One region of the Brevibacillus sp. HB1.3 genome, then DNA from elsewhere that is predicted to be linked to it. Evidence: riboswitches for the same ligand, from Rfam matches in the RefSeq annotation. Region 1 holds a riboswitch; the other holds the start of a gene.

Region 1 (3,210 bases):
GATCGCCCGTGCGACGAGAGGAAAACCAAATAATTCCTTGGGAACCATCATCGCCTGCTTGGTGTTTTTTCGAATCGCGTTGGTGATCACATCCCCTTCCTGGAGTGGATCACCTGGCTTTACCTGCAGAGCAAATGTTTGGGCAGGCACATTGCGCAATAGCTTTTCCGTGTCGTAGACCCCAATGGTAATGTCATCGTTGAGCAAATCATTTAAATAGGGAGCAACCTTGATGAAAGCCTCGAGAAGTTCTGCATTTTTCCCCTTTTCGGAGGCTTCTGTTTCATTCCATCCTTCGTATCCGTTCATGACCCTCTTCACCTCTATCTTTTGCTAGCATTAGTACGGAAATTGACGCTTTTTGTGCTGAACCGAAATCCATTTTAGCGTAGTAAACTCTTCTAGGCTCCATTGACCATTCAAGCGTCCCAATCCGGAATGCTTTTCACCGCCGAACGCCACAATTGGTTCGTCATTGATCGTTCCATCGTTGATATGAATCATGCCCGTCTCAATGCGCTTGGCCATCTGGGCACCTCTCTCCAGATCGCGGGTATGAATCGCCCCGGACAATCCAAAGGGTGTCTCGTTCGCCATGCGAATTGCTTCTTCCTCGGAAGCAAACGACATGATGCAAACAGCAGGACCAAACAACTCTTTGGATGCAATCGACATGTCTGTGGTCACTCCTGTCAAAACAATCGGCTCGACCACGTTTCCTTTCACTTCCCCTTTCAGTGCAGGAACGGCTCCTTCACGTATCGCCTCATCGACCGTTGCCATCAGGTTGGCGACTTGCCGTTGATTGATAAGTGGACCGATTACCGTGTCTGGATCATTTGGGTCGCCTACCTTGAGTCCAGATACTTTTTCCACATACAGATCAAGGAATTTATCGTATACATCTTGGTGAACCAGAACCCGGTTAGCCGACATGCAAATCTGACCTTGGTGGGTAAAGCGGCTGAATACGGCTGCATTGACGGCATACGTAAGATCCGCATCCTCCAAAACAATCAGGGCACTGTTGCCACCTAGCTCCAAAATCGCCTTCTTGAAATGCTTCGCTGCCACTTGCGCGATATGGCTTCCTACTTGGCTAGAGCCTGTAAACGAAAGGATGCGCGGAATCGGGTGGGAGACAAATCCATCGCCAATTTCAGCAATATCCGTTACAACGACGTTGATCAAGCCTTTGGGCAGACCTACTTCTTCAAAAATTTTCGCGATGAGAGTCCCACCCGTGATTGGCGTGTGCTCATGCGGTTTGAGGACGACACCGTTACCCGCGCCAAGAGCTGGAGCTACGGACTTCATCGACAAATAGAACGGGAAGTTGAACGGACTGATGACGCCGACAACTCCTGCGGGAATCCGATACAAGCGATTTTCCTTTCCGTCTACGGGAGAAGGGAGAATTTTTCCTTCCATGCGTACCGGGAACGTAGCCGCCTCTCGAATAATATCCTTCACAAGCCCGATCTCAAAAAATGCCTTCAGTCGGGTTCCACCTAGTTCACGAATGATGATCTGAATGATTTCTTCTTCATGCTCTTCGATAAAGCGAACAGCACGCTCCAACATTCGGGATTTGGTATAGGCATTCACTTCATCCCACTCTTTTTTCGCGCTGGCTGCCGCCTTGTAAGCCGCGTCGATATCCTCCAGATTTGCCATTTTGAATTCTGCGATGACTTCCCCGTTGTAAGGGTTGATATCTTGCAATGTCTTCGCGCCAAGTCCGTCGCGCCACTCCCCATTGATGTACTGCTTGTCCAGTGTTTGAAGGATTGACATGCTACAACCACTCCCTTTTGTAAAATAAATAGGCCCCTTTCGCATGAAAGGAGCCGTAAAACTAAAACAGCAAAATACACTGCTCGTTGGCAACCCGGCTGCCATCGTAACGTGTACATTAGGCCCGTGGCTTTGCGTCCCCACTTTTCAATGGGTTTGCCCATTCATAGCGAATGCTGATAGGATTTTGTCGAAAAAAGGAAAGATATGGAGAAACCTACTTTGATTATAGTACTCCATTTCGAATAGTCAAACGTTAACATGTAAATATTTCGTGAAAGGAAAGAACAAATATCAAAAAGTCCGCATCGCTTGGATACGGACTCCTGATTTTTCTTCCTCATGATCACAATAACTTTTTGACATCCTTTACGCTCGTCGCGAGCATTTGCTCTACCGCGTTGGCGTCTCTTACGTGCTTGGTCATGCCTTCATTCAGCTCATCCAGCAAGCCCTTTGCCTCACTTACCTGCTGGGACACATCGTCAGCAAAACGCTTTTGATGCGCGATGATTTCCATCACACCCGCCACTTCGACGTTCAGTACCTGGAAAGCGTTCGCGATCTGATCCGTCTTCTGTGCAGCATCCTTGCTGATGGAAAGTCCATTTTTGATCGCACTGCTGCTTTTTTCACTGTTGGACAATGCTTCTTTGATTTCTTCTTGAATCTTTCCGATTAATTCTGCAATCGTCTTGGTCGAGTTCGCTGTCATCTCTGCCAGCTTCCGTACTTCATCTGCTACCACAGCAAAGCCTCGGCCTTGTTCCCCCGCACGTGCAGCTTCTATCGCTGCATTCAGAGCGAGAAGGTTAGTCTGATTCGTAATGTCGCTGATTACCTTGACAATACTCGTAATTTCCGAAGAACGCTCTTCCAAGCGGCTCATGGACTTGGACGTATGAACCGATTCTTTGTCGAGCAGGCTCATGACTTCCACAACGTCCGTCATAGCCTTCTTGCCTTCATCTGCACGCGCTACCGACTGTTTACAGATGTCTGTCAGGCGCTCTCCTCGAACCGACAACTGGTTCGCAGATTCATCATCCCGCTCATTAATGGCCTGGATATTCTCTACGGCACGCTTCATCCTCGTCACCAATCGCACCATTTGATCGGAATCGGCGTTCATCGCTTGGTCTGAAGCAAGGATTGCACCCATCTGTTCGTAAAGACCGCGAAGCTCATGTTTCCATACGTCTTGCTGTCCTGTCATTGTGGTTGTGGTGGTTGTGGCTGTCGTCGCTGCTGTCTCTTTTTCTGCCAGGCCTTTGTCTTTTTTCCAAAACATCCGCTTCCCTCTCCTTTGTACCCATCAATTGTCACCTCGGCGGCTATATACGCGGGACTCGATTATTCCCGGATGTTGTTTCGCCAAGCTCAGCAAGTTTTCCAAGAAATAATAGTGACCCT
Region 2 (3,210 bases), on a different contig from region 1:
TTGCCCTCGGTCATAACTTCTACCGCGTGATGAGTATCCTGCTGGATTTCCCCGATCAGCATTGCAATTTTCGATGCGGATTCCTCGGATTGGTTCGCCAGTTTTTTCACTTCACCAGCAACTACAGCAAAACCACGTCCATGCTCGCCAGCACGTGCTGCCTCAATCGAAGCGTTCAAGGCAAGCAAATTAATTTGCGAGGTCAACTGACTGATCGTATCGAGAATGCCTTCGATTTCTTTGGAGCGATTGTTGAGCTGCTCGATGGCTACAGTCGCCTTCGAAGTTCCCTCACCAATGCTTCCCATCTGGCGAACTGCCTGCTCTACCACAGCAGTCCCTTGCTCAGCCTGCTCTGTTGCGATCTGGGCAGCCTCAGAAACATGTGCAGACGTCTCCGCGATTTTCACGATGCCCGCTGCCATGTCAGTCATCGACAATGCGACTTCCTGCGAGCTAGATGCCTGCGCCTCTGCTCCCTCAGAAATCTGTGCGATAGACAAGCCGATTTGGTTGATGTTTTCCGTCGCTTGTTTAATGCCTGCGGATACTTCCTGACTAAAGCGCTGAACTTGATCAGACGACAGTGATACGTCTTCGATCAAATTTTTCAAGTGTGATACCGTCTGGTTAAAGTCACGGGACAGAACCGCAATCTCGTCTTTTCCGTCAACCGTTACGGTCTCTTTCAAATTCCCCTGCGCCACTACATTTACTGCGTGATTTAGACGCTCAATTGGTTTTACCATGCGTACAGCCAAGAAATAGATGAGGACGACCCCAAGCGCCAATACGATGAGGGAAATAACCGTCAATCGGACTAACAGTTGATCGACAGGTGCATGCAGCTCCGCTACGGGCGCAGTGATGTATATCCCCCAGTTCAAATTGGTTGGCGCATAGGAAGCAAATCGCTCTGTATTCTCGTATTCGTATTGGGCGATTCCATGATTCCCTTGCTTGATATCTTCAAAAGCAGTCTGAAGTGGAAGAATACCCATATTAAGAATGGATTCCTTCAGAATGTACTCGCTATTCGGATGATAAATAAATGTTCCTGTTTTGCTTACTAAAAAGGCGTAACCTAATTCGCCGAATTTCTCCTCAGACACCTTTTTTTGGATCTCATTGATTGGAATCGTAGAACCGATGTAACCGTATTGACGATTGTCCTTCATCAATGGAACGACCAGTGTCACGATGTTATTCCCTGTCCGCTTCGAAATGACTGGCTCAGAGACAACGACCTTCCCTTCCCCTTTGCTAGCTTCCTTAATATGCGGACGATCCGAGATGTCGGTCACTTCACCCTTGAAATTGATCACTTTCTTACCGCTTAAGTCATGCGAAAAGAAGAACGTCTCAAACTCGGGGTTTTTCTTTTGGGCTTCTTGAATGAGTTTCAGGTCTTGTTCGACATTTTGATCTGCCGACATCAACCCTCCTATCGCTCTTACAATCTCAATTTTCTCTTGAAAGAAACCATCGATACGAATCGAGAGATTGCTAGCTGACAGCTCAGCTTCTTTGTCCAGGCTGTTTGCCAAAAGGTTGGAAGCACTCCAATAGCTTGCACCGCAAACCGTACCCAAACTTATTACCAATAGCAGGCACAAAACGATAATTAGCTTATTCTTCAAACTATTTTTCATACCGAATCCCTTCTCCCTTCTCTTTTTTCAACAAAAAAAAGACTGCCCACCGACAGCCCATCATGACTACGGTATGGCAACCCGGCTGTCCTAGCTGCGAAAGTCATTTGACCTTCGTCCTTAGACCCGTGGCTTTGCGTCCCTGCCTTTCAGCAAGTTTGCCTTTGTCATTCCTTGTTGGTTTTCAATTAAGTTCACTTTTTTCAATCTCACCTTTCATTTCCCATAACTTTCTGCGAATAAACCTCAAAATGGAAAAAAAGCTGACAACCTTTTACAGCTGTCAGCTTTTTGTCACACTTTTTGATTAGCTTAATCCAATCACTTGACCATCCTCGTCTACATACAACGATTCCGCAGCCGGCTTTTTCGGAAGGCCCGGCATGGTAACCAAGCTTCCGGTCAGTGCCACGATAAAACCAGCTCCTGCTGATATGCGCACTTCGCTCACATGTATCGTGAAGTCTACAGGTGCCCCCAACAGATCAGCACGATCCGTAAAAGAGTAAGGTGTTTTCGCCATGCATACAGGCAGATGGGACATGCCCATTTCTTCTACCTTTTGCATCGTTTTTAATGCTAACGGCGAAAAGACAACTCCTGATCCACGGTATACTTCTTTCACGACAGTCTCGATCTTGTCTTTCATGCTGAGGTCTTCCTCATACAAGAATCGGAAGGACGAAGGCAGCTCTGCTGCTCGAATTACTTTTTCAGCCAGCTCGACACCGCCTGCTCCTCCTTCTGCCCACACTTTAGAGAGCGCTGCTTCGGCTCCAGCCGCTTGACACAGCGCAATGACAGCATCAATCTCTGCTTGGGTATCTGTCGCAAAATGATTGATGGCCACCACTGCTGGCACACCAAACTTCTGTAGGTTTTCCAGATGTCGCTTGACGTTTTCGAAGCCTTTTTCCAGAGCAGACAAGTTCTCCACCGCCAAGTCCGGTACTTTTACCCCGCCGTTGTATTTCAACGACCGAACCGTAATGACCACGACAGCAGCCGATGGAGTCAGACCTGCTTTTCTGCACTTGATGTCAAAAAACTTCTCGGCCCCCAAGTCGGCACCAAATCCAGCCTCTGTTACGACGTAATCTGCCAGCTTCAAGGCCATTTTGGTTCCGATCACACTGCTGCACCCATGCGCGATATTGGCAAAAGGTCCGCCGTGAATGATGACCGGGGTTCCTTCGATTGTCTGTACGAGATTGGGCTTGATGGCTTCCTTCAAGAGAACGCACATCGCATCGACCGCGTTGATTTCTTCCGCCCGTACAGGCTGATCATTGAAATCGTAGCCAATAATGATATGGTTCAACCGCTCGCGCAAGTCTGCTAGATTCTCACTCAAGCATAAGATCGCCATGATTTCCGACGCGGTCGTAATCATGAAGCCATCCTCACGCGTCATTCCATTGCCTTCACCCATACCAACCACGATGTTTCGCAGTGCGCGGTCGTTCATGTCCATAGCTCGTTTCCAAACGATTTTCTTTGGATTGAGTCCGCGCGGATTGCCATGGAAAATATGATTGTCGATCATCGCTGCCAACAA

The links. Region 1 has a riboswitch for cyclic di-GMP ahead of yfmT (benzaldehyde dehydrogenase). Riboswitches for the same ligand answer to the same signal wherever they lie in the genome.
Region 2: another riboswitch for cyclic di-GMP. It lies ahead of HPY31_RS06240 (methyl-accepting chemotaxis protein); the one in region 1 lies ahead of yfmT (benzaldehyde dehydrogenase).

What each region holds. Positions count from the first base shown of each region.
Region 1 is NZ_JABMIT010000006.1:249,792-253,001, forward strand. It holds gene HPY31_RS16325 (methyl-accepting chemotaxis protein) at 1-309, opposite strand, end outside; gene yfmT (benzaldehyde dehydrogenase) at 340-1,797, opposite strand; cyclic di-GMP riboswitch class I at 1,883-1,968, opposite strand; gene HPY31_RS16335 (methyl-accepting chemotaxis protein) at 2,144-3,088, opposite strand; gene HPY31_RS16340 (hypothetical protein) at 3,113-3,210, opposite strand, start outside.
Region 2 is NZ_JABMIT010000002.1:337,437-340,646, forward strand. It holds gene HPY31_RS06240 (methyl-accepting chemotaxis protein) at 1-1,652, opposite strand, end outside; cyclic di-GMP riboswitch class I at 1,725-1,825, opposite strand; gene HPY31_RS06245 (formate--tetrahydrofolate ligase) at 1,960-3,210, opposite strand, start outside.